2 regions of the Brevibacillus sp. MS2.2 genome follow, and region 1 is predicted to be linked to the other one. Evidence: predicted binding sites of a transcription regulator. Region 1 holds the regulator's gene; the other holds the start of a gene.
The links. Region 1 encodes CtsR, which represses protease genes until heat stress. Its sites were predicted from a motif close to ATGGTCAATAAAGGTCAAACA; they were not measured.
Positions count from the first base shown of each region.

Region 2: HP568_RS23905 (ATP-dependent Clp protease ATP-binding subunit) is a predicted target of CtsR. The motif match lies at 2,910-2,930, and genes of this name have one in related genera.

Region 1 is NZ_JABSUZ010000060.1:19,183-24,979, reverse strand. It holds partial or broken gene HP568_RS29575 (hypothetical protein) at 1-182, shown strand, start outside; gene HP568_RS28895 (UDP-N-acetylglucosamine--LPS N-acetylglucosamine transferase) at 237-1,358, shown strand; gene HP568_RS28890 (HAD hydrolase-like protein) at 1,388-2,074, shown strand; gene HP568_RS28885 (CtsR family transcriptional regulator) at 2,263-2,727, shown strand; gene mcsA (protein-arginine kinase activator protein McsA) at 2,744-3,262, shown strand; gene mcsB (protein-arginine kinase McsB) at 3,282-4,355, shown strand; gene HP568_RS28870 (ATP-dependent Clp protease ATP-binding subunit) at 4,422-5,797, shown strand, end outside.
Region 2 is NZ_JABSUZ010000034.1:46,438-52,234, reverse strand. It holds gene rbsK (ribokinase) at 1-531, shown strand, start outside; gene HP568_RS23920 (cupin domain-containing protein) at 541-903, shown strand; gene HP568_RS23915 (TetR/AcrR family transcriptional regulator) at 1,052-1,648, shown strand; gene HP568_RS23910 (MFS transporter) at 1,713-2,852, shown strand; gene HP568_RS23905 (ATP-dependent Clp protease ATP-binding subunit) at 2,985-5,123, shown strand; gene HP568_RS23900 (YqaA family protein) at 5,179-5,797, opposite strand, start outside.

The DNA.
Region 1 (5,797 bases):
TCTTAGCAATCATGCGTATTCAGTTTTCAGGGAATGAAACCAACCTCTTTACCCCAGAATGGGTAAGGAGGTTTTTCGTTTTTACAGTAAAAAGTCAAACTCGCGATTATTTTGTCGATAAGTTAGGCCGAATGACCGACAAGTTCCCTCTTGCAGACGGGTCTTGGGGTAGACTAACATGAGAAGGTACCTGATCCAGGCGTTGGAGTAGGCGAGGTTATGAAGGAGAATCGTTCATGAAAAAAATTCTAATCTTTTCCGCTTCCATCGGTAACGGACACAACCAGGCAGCGCGGGCCATGCAAGAAAGCTTGGCTGAGAGTGGTTGCACATCAATGATCATCGATACGTTGGAATATATTAGCCCCACCTTTCACAAGATTTTGCTGGAAAGCTATATGAATCTGCTAAGGCTGTCACCCAAGATGTGGGGCAGAATTTACCATAATACAGAAAAAACCCGTTTCTTCGATATGAATGTGCTGATGAATAAGTTATTGGCAAACAAACTGAAAAAGCTGATCAACAGTGTACAGCCTGATGCCTTTATTGCTACGCATCCGTTTGCAAGCTGTATGCTTTCCGTACTGAAAGGGAGAAATGATTGGAAGGAACCAATCTATACGATCATTACTGACTATACCATCCATCCTTCATGGATTAATCACCATATCAATTATTACTTCATCGGCCATGAACAACTGTATTACCTGTTAGACGTTTATCGACAGGACCATCAAAAATTCATTCCGATGGGCATTCCTATCATGAAAAAATTCAGCTTGCCATTGGACTCCGATTTGATTCGGCAAAAGCTTGGCCTCGCTCCTGGACAAAAAAGCATCATTCTGTCAGGGGGCGGATTGGGTCTCGGCTCGATGGAAAAGGTATTAGATGGGCTAGAAGAGATTAACATTCCGCTGAAAACCTTTGTATTAACAGGGACAAACGATAAGCTGTACAATAAAGTGATAAATCGTACGTATCGCCATGAAGTCGTTCCACTAAAATTCATCAATAACTTCCACGAATACTTGGAAACGGCTGATTTAATTGTCACCAAATCAGGCGGACTTACATCAGCTGAAGTAATGAGTAAACGGGTACCCATGATTGTTTACAACCCTCTGCCTGGACAGGAAGAGAGGAACAGCCACTTTTTGCTCAATAATGGATGTGCGGTACACGCGAATCTGTCAGAGCAATTGATTTATTTTATTGATGAACTATTGCATAGCCCGTCCAAGGTGGATTATATGCGGAGAATGGGACAGAAAATCTCGAAGCCAGATGCTGCACAAAGAATTACCGAGTTCATCATGGATGATATGAATATGTTGCCAGGGAAAGTAGAATAGCGGCCTAGCCAGACAAAATGGAGGAACCCATGACTGTACCATTCGCCATATTATTTGATATGGATGGCACGTTACTTCAAACAGAAAAGCTGTCCACTCCAGCATTTATTCGAACGTTTGACCAGCTTCGTCAAAAAGGGCTATGGCAAGGGGAAACCCCAGACGAACGTGAATTGATCAATGTACTGGGAATGACGATCGAGCAGATCTGGGACAAATTACTGCCGGGTGCGAGTGAGGAAGCTATTCGCTCAGCCGACGCCTTCTTGCTAGACAATGAAATCCAGTTACTCAAAGAAAGAGTGACCGAGCTATATCCGAATGTAAAATCAACCTTGGAAACGCTGCGAGAAAAAGGATTTGCTTTGTTTATAGCAAGCAATGGGCAGGAAGAGTACATCGATGCCATTTGCCAGGAATACGAATTAAAGCCGCTAATGACCGATCTGTACTCAGCTGGCCGTTTCCGCACACATTCCAAAAATGATCTGGTTGCCAAATTGTTGTCTGATTACAAAATCGGGCAGGCCATCATGGTAGGGGATCGTCACTCCGACGTGGAAGCAGGCAAGACAAACGGTTTATTTACCATTGGATGTGACTTTGGTTTTGCCAAACCAGGTGAGCTTGACGGGGCAGATGTCATCATCACCAGCTTCACACAGCTACTGAATCATTTGCCAGCAATCGACACCAATACACAAGAACAAACATAAACCATTCCTCAGGGAGTGGTTTTTTTGTTGATCATGTCCAAGTTTCAAGCGACCCTCTTTTGCCCACACTAGAATGTGTAAGGGACACTTGCGGGCACGCACTAAACCCATTATAATTAACGTCAAAGATAGTCAAAGTCAATAGGTAACCTCAGAAGAACATACACAGAGGAATAGGAGGCGATGACTTGCGTAACATCTCGGACATCATTGAACATCACTTGAAAAGCATCATTACAAACAGTCCCAATGGATCGATCGAGATTCAGCGTAGTGAGCTTGCCGACCATTTTCAATGTGTGCCGTCTCAGATCAATTACGTCATCAATACGCGCTTTACCGTTCAAAAAGGGTACATTGTAGAGAGTAAGCGCGGGGGCGGCGGGTATATTCGCATACGCAAGGTGCAGATTGTCAGCAAAGCACGCTTGCAGGAATTGCTAACAGAGGAACTGATTGGTGAGAGCATCAGTCAGAGCGTGGGAAATGCGATCGTAGAAAGACTATTTGAGGAAGGATTAGTCAACATCAGAGAAGCAACCTTGATGAAAATCGCTACCTCACGAAACGTATTAACGCTAGAAGCTGAATTGCGGGATCGTTTGCGGGCAAATATTTTAAAGCAGATGATCGCAGCAATCTTGTTGAAGTAAAAGGAGGTATGATGTTATGAACTGTGAGGAATGCGGAAAACGACCGGCGACACTTCATTTGACGAAAATCGTCAATGGCGAAAAAACCGAATACCATATTTGCGAGCAGTGTGCTCATGAAAAAGGGGACGTCTTTACCGGCTTTCACAACTTCAGCATCAACAATCTCCTGTCAGGACTTTTAAAATTTGATCCCATGCAAAAGAATGGACGCGAAACGGCAACGAATAAGCCGCTTCAATGCGAAACATGTGGACTCACATATTCTCAATTTAGTAAAAGTGGCCGATTTGGCTGTAGTGATTGCTACACTTTTTTGGGTGATCGACTGGACCCCCTTTTCCGCCGGATTCATGGAAACACACAGCATAGTGGAAAAGTACCAGAGCGGATGGGTGGCAAACTGAAGATCCGTAAAGAGCTGGAGCAACTAAAGCAAGCGCTGCAAAGTCATGTCGCCAGTGAAGAGTTCGAGAAGGCAGCAGAAATGCGCGATCGAATTCGAGCATTGGAACAAAAAATGGCCCAATCGTAGCAAGGGAGGTTAGCTGGTTATGTCCCAAAAGCAGTTTATGCAAAACCCGTGGAGCAATTGGATGAAAGGAGAAGGTCCTGATTCCGACATTGTCATTAGTACACGGCTGCGTATCGCCCGTAACCTGCGCCAGCACCCCTTTCCGTTATTGGCAACGGACTCACAGGGCGAGGAAGTCGTCAGAAAGGTAACGGAAGTAAGCGATTCGGAGGCAATGCGCAAAAGGCATCAGCTTCAGGTCATCCACATGGACCAAATTAATCCGTTAGAAAAAAGGGTGCTTGTAGAAAAGCATCTGATTAGCCCTCACCTGGCAGAGGAATCTCGCAAAGGTGCCGTATTACTTCGTGAAGATGAGTCTGTCAGCATTATGGTTAATGAAGAAGACCACATTCGAATACAGGTACTATTACCCGGGTTTCGTTTGAACGAGGCATGGGAAATAGGTACGAAAATAGACGACATTTTTGAGAAAAACTTGAACTACGCTTTCGACGAAACACGAGGATATCTTACAAGCTGCCCAACCAATGTGGGTACGGGAATTCGTGCATCTGTGATGCTGCACTTGCCGGCGCTGGTGATGACGCAGCAGATCAGTAGAATTTTACAGGCAATTAATCAAGTTGGTCTAGTCGTTAGAGGAATTTACGGAGAGGGCAGCGAAGCTCTAGGGAATCTTTTTCAGTTATCCAATCAGGTCACACTGGGGATGTCTGAGTCGGATATCCTTTCCAATCTCTACGGTGTAGCTAGACAGATTATTGAGCAAGAGCGTGTGGCACGTACTTATTTGCTGGAGCATACTCGGGTTTCGCTGGAGGATCGGATTTTTCGATCGTATGGTATCCTGATGTACGCCCGCACAGTAGAGTCCAAGGAGGCGGCTCAGCGTCTGTCCGATGTACGTCTGGGGATTGATCTAGGCATCATTCCGGATGTATCTCCGCTGGTTCTAAACGAACTGTTAGTCACGACACAGCCAGGGTTTTTACAACACCACGCTGGACAAAAGCTCACTCCGGACCAACGCGATGAAAGAAGGGCAAGGCTGATCCGCGAACGTCTGCGCGTAGTAGAATCACAAGAGTAATCGTAATGGTATCAAGCAATTGTTAACCATATAGAGAAAAAACACGGTTATACGGAGGTGTACGATATGATGTTTGGACGTTTTACAGAACGAGCACAAAAAGTACTGGCGCTTGCCCTGGAAGAGGCGGTTCGTCTCGGACACAAAGATATTGGGACAGAGCATGTGCTGCTGGGACTCATTCGAGAAGGCGAAGGGATTGCGGCGAAGGCATTGCAATCACTTGGGCTTGGCCTCGATAAAATCCAGAGCGAAGTGGAGTCGTTAATCGGGCGAGGAACCGAGCAGTCCGGTAGTAATTACACACCAAACTATACACCTCGCGCCAAAAAGGTTATTGAACTGTCGATGGACGAAGCCCGCAAGCTGGGTCATACCTATGTGGGGACTGAACATATTCTGCTTGGCTTGATCCGTGAAGGAGAAGGCATTGCTGCGAGAATCATGAACAATTTGGGCGTTAGCCTGAACAAGGCACGTCAACAGGTGCTCCAGCTTCTTGGCAGCTCGGAAATGATGGCATCTCATCAACCGTCTGGAGGGAACCCAGCGGCAAATACGCCGACACTGGACGGCTTGGCAAGGGATCTGACTGCAATCGCTCGTGATGGCGGGCTGGACCCTGTCATCGGTCGCCAAAAAGAAATCGAGCGTGTGATCCAAGTACTTAGCAGACGCACCAAAAACAACCCTGTTTTGATTGGGGAGCCTGGCGTCGGGAAAACAGCGATTGCAGAAGGTCTTGCCCAAAAAATCGTGAACAACGAAATTCCGGAGACCCTCCGTGATAAGCGCGTCATGACCCTCGATATGGGAACCGTTGTTGCGGGAACCAAATATCGCGGTGAATTCGAAGATCGTCTGAAAAAAATCATGGACGAAATTCGCCAAGCAGGAAACATCATCCTGTTTATTGATGAGCTACACACCCTGATTGGTGCAGGTGGAGCAGAAGGCGCTATTGATGCCTCCAACATTTTGAAGCCTGCTCTGGCACGTGGCGAGCTACAGTGCGTAGGTGCTACTACGCTGGATGAATATCGCAAGTACATCGAAAAAGACGCGGCACTGGAGCGTCGTTTCCAACCGATTCAGGTTGATGAACCGACAGCGGAGGATGCTATTCGTATCCTGCATGGCCTTCGTGATCGTTACGAAGCCCACCATCGTGTCAAAATTACCGATGAAGCAATCGAGCAGGCAGTAAAACTGTCTGACCGCTATATTACGGAACGCTTCCTGCCTGACAAGGCCATCGACTTGGTCGACGAGGCGGCATCCAAGGTTCGCTTGCAATCCTTTACGGTTCCACCAAACCTCAAAGAGCTGGAGGGACGTCTGGAAGAGGTACGCAAGGAAAAAGACGCTGCCGTACAATCACAAGAGTTCGAGGAAGCAGCAGCTCTTCGCGATCAGGAGCAAAAACTGCGTGAAGAACTGGA
Region 2 (5,797 bases), on a different contig from region 1:
ATTTTAAAGGAAAGCGACGTCGTATTACTCCAACTGGAAATCCCGATGCACGTCGTGGAATATACAGTCAAAGAGGCTGCCCGACTCGGTAAACTGGTCATTTTAAATCCGGCACCGGCACGTGAGCTATCCAGTGAGCTATTAACCCATGTACATACCTTAACCCCAAATGAAACAGAGCTTTCTATTCTCACAGGAATGCCTGTATCTACGATAGACGAAGTACATACAGCAGCCAAAAAGCTATTGTCTGCTGGACCAAAGCGCGTCATCGTGACATTGGGGGAAAAGGGGGCTCTGTTAGTAACCGCCGATGAGGCGACCCATATCCCGGCTTTCCGCGTAGAGCCAGTGGATACAACTGCGGCAGGCGATTCCTTTACAGCAGCTTTTGCCGTTGGAATCACACAAGGAATGACAGAAACAGAAGCGGCCACTTTTGCCAGCAAAGTAGCAGCGATTGTCGTTACAAGGAACGGTGCTCAACCATCCCTGCCTACTTTCGATGAAGTACAAGCATACTCTTTTTAATGGGGGAGAATGATGGAGAAGGTCAATGTAGCTGAAAAGTTTGCGTTATTCCATGAGTATTGGAATCCCAAAATTGCAGGCGAAATCAATGACTCCTATGTAAAGCTGGCGAAATTGAAAGGTGAGTTTGTCTGGCATCAGCATGAAAATGAGGATGAGATGTTTTACGTTGTGAAAGGGAAGCTGCTTATTAAATTTCGCGATAAAGATGTTTGGGTAAACGAAGGCGAATTTCTCATTGTTCCAAAAGGTGTAGAGCATATGCCAGTTGCAGAGGAAGAGGTTCATGTATTATTGCTTGAACCAAAGACGACGCTCAATACTGGAGATCAAGTAAACGAAAAAACAGTAACAGATTTAGAGAGGATATAATCAAAGATCAAGCCTGTTTTGAGAGATGATTTTCAAAATGGGCTTTTTCTATAGGCATGGTTTACAGTTGCAGATATTTCATTTGTTGACCGAACGGTACATAATATGTAAGATTTCCATAACAGTTGGAAACGAAAGGAGGATTCCGTTGAGTAAACGTGGCAGACCTCGTGATTTTGATTACACGTCCATCGTAGATGTGGCCATGAAAACGTTTTGGTCAAAAGGCTACAATGGTTGTTCTACGCATGATTTATGCAGTGATACTGGACTAGGGAAAGGTAGCTTGTACAATACGTTTGGCAGCAAACAGGACCTTTATCTAGCGGTGGTGGAACACTATCACGATACTGGGATTCAAGAACAGCGGGCATTATTGGAAAGCCCGGGTTCCGTGAAAGAACGGTTGCAAAACTTTTTAGCTTGGGCATTGGTGGAAGACTTTGAATCAACGAATCCAAAGGGATGTTTGCTGATCAATGCGGGATTGGAACGGGCAAAAGACGATCCCAAGATTGAAGAAATCGTCTCCAGACATGTTGAACTTTTGAAGCAAACGATGGAACAAGTGATGGAAGAAGGCTTGCGAACGGGCGAAATCGCCAAAAAACGATCTGCTGTGGATTTGGCTAGCCTATTTTTAAGTAGTTACTATGGCTTCCGTGTGTTGAATACATCCACACAAAATCGGGCATTGGCTGAACAAATCATGAATGGCACCATGGAATCTATCTTCGGCGCGTAAAGCGCTCTTTTTTTGAGTGATTTTTGTACCGAGTGTTACAATAATAAGTGAGGAGTGTTTCTTCATGCCGTCGATGATTTATTTGTTAGCGGTAGCGATTTTTGCGATGACGACTTCTGAATTTATGGTGGCTGGGATGATGAATGAGCTTGCCGATGATTTCGATGTGACGATCCCCTCCATCGGGTATTTCATTACAGCGTATGCAGGAGCAATGGTGATAGGGGGGCCCATCCTAACAGCAACTCTCTTGCACATTCGCCGAAAACAAGCGCTGCTTTCTTTGGTTGCCGTCTTCTTCCTTGGCCAATCGTTGGGAGCATTGGCTTGGGATTACGAGTCAATGATGCTTGCGCGAATCCTAACGGGTATTGCTTCATCCGCAGCGTTTGGCATCTCCGTCAGTATTTCAGCCAGCCTGGTTCCCTCTCATTCACGGGGAAAGGCCGCTTCGATTGTTTTGGCTGGCCTAATGATAGCTACTGTCATCGGACTTCCTCTGACAACCGTGATTGCACAATTTTTCGGCTGGAGAATGAGCTTTTGGGCTGTTGCCGTTGTCGTATTGCTATCAGGGATCTTGATTCAATGGTTGCTCCCTTCCTCTGCACAAAAAGACCAGATAAACGTAGCGGATGAGCTTGGCAGTTTTCATAATCCGCATCTTTGGGCCGCGTATGCAACGAGTATGCTGATCATTGGCGGTACCTTCGCAGCGTTTAGTTATTTTACTCCGATTCTTACGGATGTAACGGCATTTTCGGATGCGAGTATCCCGTATTTGCTTGCCTTTTATGGGATCGCGACGGTGATCGGAAATATTGTGATTGGCAGACTTGCTGATCGTTTTACCATGCGAATCCTTGTAACGGGATTAAGCATACTCTTAGCGGCATTGGTTCTGTTTGCCGTAGGAGCCGAAAATAAATGGATCGCTGTGCTTTCCATTGTTCTGATTGGATTGACGGGTGTAGCGATGAATCCGGCCATGATCGCACGAGTTATGAATACAGCAGGCAGTGGGACGATGGTAAACACTGTTCATACTTCCTTTATTACATTGGGTGTTGCGATTGGGTCTTCCTTAGGTGGGATCGGGATCAGCAGTGGCTACGGGCTTGTATCACCATTGTGGGTAGGTGCTTGTTTAGCTGGTATAGGGTTACTTTCGATCGTTCCCTATCTGCGAAAGGGCAAAGTGTAAAAAACCATACAATCCCTCTTGAAAGTCAAAGAAGGTCAAACTATAATAAAGTCATCGAAGGTCAGGAAAGGTCAAAGATCAAAAATCGAAGACCTTCTGAATTCCAAAACAACGCTTTTGGGGGGATTGAATATGCATTGTGAAATCTGCAAACAACGAGAAGCAACTGTGACTGTTCATATACGCTTACAAAATCAGCAACAGAAATACGATCTGTGCAAAGACTGCCAGACAAAGCTGACCAACAAAATGGGAGTGGGCATGGGCTTTAGTCCTTTCTCCTCCTTCTCTGGACTGGATGAGTTCCTGCAAGGCTTTGCTCAAGGCTCGATGAACCCGGGCAAATCTTCCAGCCAACCGCAGCCACAAGCACCAGAGCGTGGTGGAGGCATCCTCGATGACCTGGGTCGTAATCTAAACGATGCGGCACGTGCCGGACTGATTGACCCTGTGATTGGACGCGAACAGGAAATTGAGCGTGTCATTGAGATTTTGAACCGACGCAACAAAAACAATCCAGTTCTGATCGGAGAGCCAGGAGTCGGGAAGACGGCGATTGCGGAAGGCCTCGCCCTGCGTATTACGGAAGGGCAAGTACCGACCAAGCTGAAAAACAAGCAGGTGTATATTTTAGATGTCGCCTCTCTGGTTGCAGGGACGGGAATTCGCGGACAGTTCGAGGAAAAAATGAAGCAAGTGATTGCCGAGCTGCAAAAACGCAAAAATGTCATCCTGTTTGTGGATGAGATTCATCTCTTGGTGGGAGCAGGCTCTGCGGAGGGATCCATGGATGCAGGGAACATTCTGAAGCCTGCGCTAGCTCGCGGTGAGTTGCAACTGGTTGGGGCAACAACGTTAAAAGAGTATCGCGTGATTGAAAAAGACGCTGCTCTGGAGCGCCGCCTGCAGCCAGTTATGGTCAAGGAACCAACCGTAGAACAAGCCATCGAGATTTTAAAAGGATTGCGTCCGAAATACGAAGCATTCCATCAAGTTGCTTACTCGGATGATGTCATTCGTGCCTCCGTGGAATACTCCCATCGTTACATCCAGGATCGATTCTTGCCTGACAAGGCGATTGATCTCATGGATGAAGTGGGCTCTCGCTTGAACCTGAGATCCTCCGCGGTTGATACGGCAGAGCTGCATGAGCGGCTGGCACAAATCAATCAGGAGAAAAAGGAAGCGACGGAGCAAGAAGCATACGAACGAGCTGCCCGTCTGAGAGACGAGGAAGCGGGTATTTTAGAGAAGCTGGATCAAATCGAGGGCAAGGAGCAACGCGTTCAGGTTGACGTCACGGACATCCAAGCCTTGATCGAGCAAAAGACTGGGATTCCGGTTACCAAGCTGCAAAGTGATGAGCAGATGAAAATGAAAAACCTGGCCGCTCATTTGGAAGCAAAAGTCATTGGTCAATCCGAGGCAGTCACTCAAGTAGCGAAGGCGATTCGACGCAGTCGGGCAGGTCTGAAACCGAAAAACAGACCGATCGCTTCCTTCCTGTTCGTCGGTCCAACTGGCGTAGGGAAGACAGAGCTGTCCAAAGCATTGGCAGAGGAGCTGTTTGGGACCCGTGATTCCATGATCCGCCTCGATATGAGCGAGTACATGGAGAAGCACTCGGTATCCAAATTGATCGGTTCTCCTCCTGGCTACGTCGGTCATGAAGAAGCAGGTCAGCTAACAGAGCGCGTACGCCGCAACCCGTACAGCATTATCCTGCTGGATGAGATCGAAAAAGCACACCCGGACGTGATGCACATGTTCCTGCAAATTCTGGAGGATGGTCGTCTGACAGACAGTCAGGGTCGTACGGTGAATTTTAAAGAGACGGTCATCATTGCTACGAGCAATTCAGGTGTGAGCGAGCGAAAAATCTCTGTCGGCTTTGGAGCAAAAGCGCCCGAGCCTGCTACCGTGCTGGATTCTCTCGGGGCGTACTTCAAGCCGGAGTTCCTGAACCGCTTCGACTCGATCATTTCCTTTGCCCATCTGGAAAAACAGGATTTGGTCAAAATCGTCGATCTGCTGCTGCAAGATGTGAGGGGCAATCTGTTTGAGCAAGGAATGGAGATCACCGTGACAGATGCCGCAAAAGAAAAGCTGGCTGAGCTGGGCTACAACCCTTCCTTTGGGGCACGTCCATTGCGACGCGTGATTCAGCAATATGTCGAGGATGGCATTGCAGATTTGGTGATGGAAGAAGACGATGTGACAGCTATGGTCATTGATGTCGAGGATGATGTCATTCGAGTGAAAAAAGGATAACCGTCGTAAAAAAAGAAACCCCGATCTGGGGTTTCTTTGCTTTTTATGATCGTCTTTATTTATTCATGACTTTCTCATTGACGCCGTTGCTGACTCCAGCGCTTTCCATTTTCACTTGGCGGCGCTTGGCGATGATTTTCTTCACCCATAGCCCGACCAAGATGAGCGGCACAACGGTGAGAAAGATATAGAGAGAAACGTTATGGACCATATTTTCCGCCATTTTGCCGTAAAAATAAAACAAAAATCCGACTGCGTAAAATTTGACTGCCCGTCCAATTGCCGCGTACCCAATCAATTTCCACAACGGGAATTTCAAGCAACCCGACATGATTGTAAACACTTTAAACGGAATGGGGGTAAACGAACCGATGAAGATCGCGACTTCGCCTTTCTTTTGGAACATCGCTGTGGCAGAATCAATCCATTCCTTCTTGAGGATTTTGTACAGAACGGATTTGCCTAGTACTTTACCAATAAAATAACCGACGGGTGTCCCTAACAGACAAGCGATGTAGCCTACCGTTGCAATCCACAAGGCCTGCGAAGGATCAACGAGGCTGAGTGGTACTTGAAGAAAGAAGGCAGGAACGGGAAAGATGACTGCGTCTGCAAAAGAATGGATGAACATTCCCAAATAGCCGTATTCCATTAAGAAATCTAAAATGTTCTGA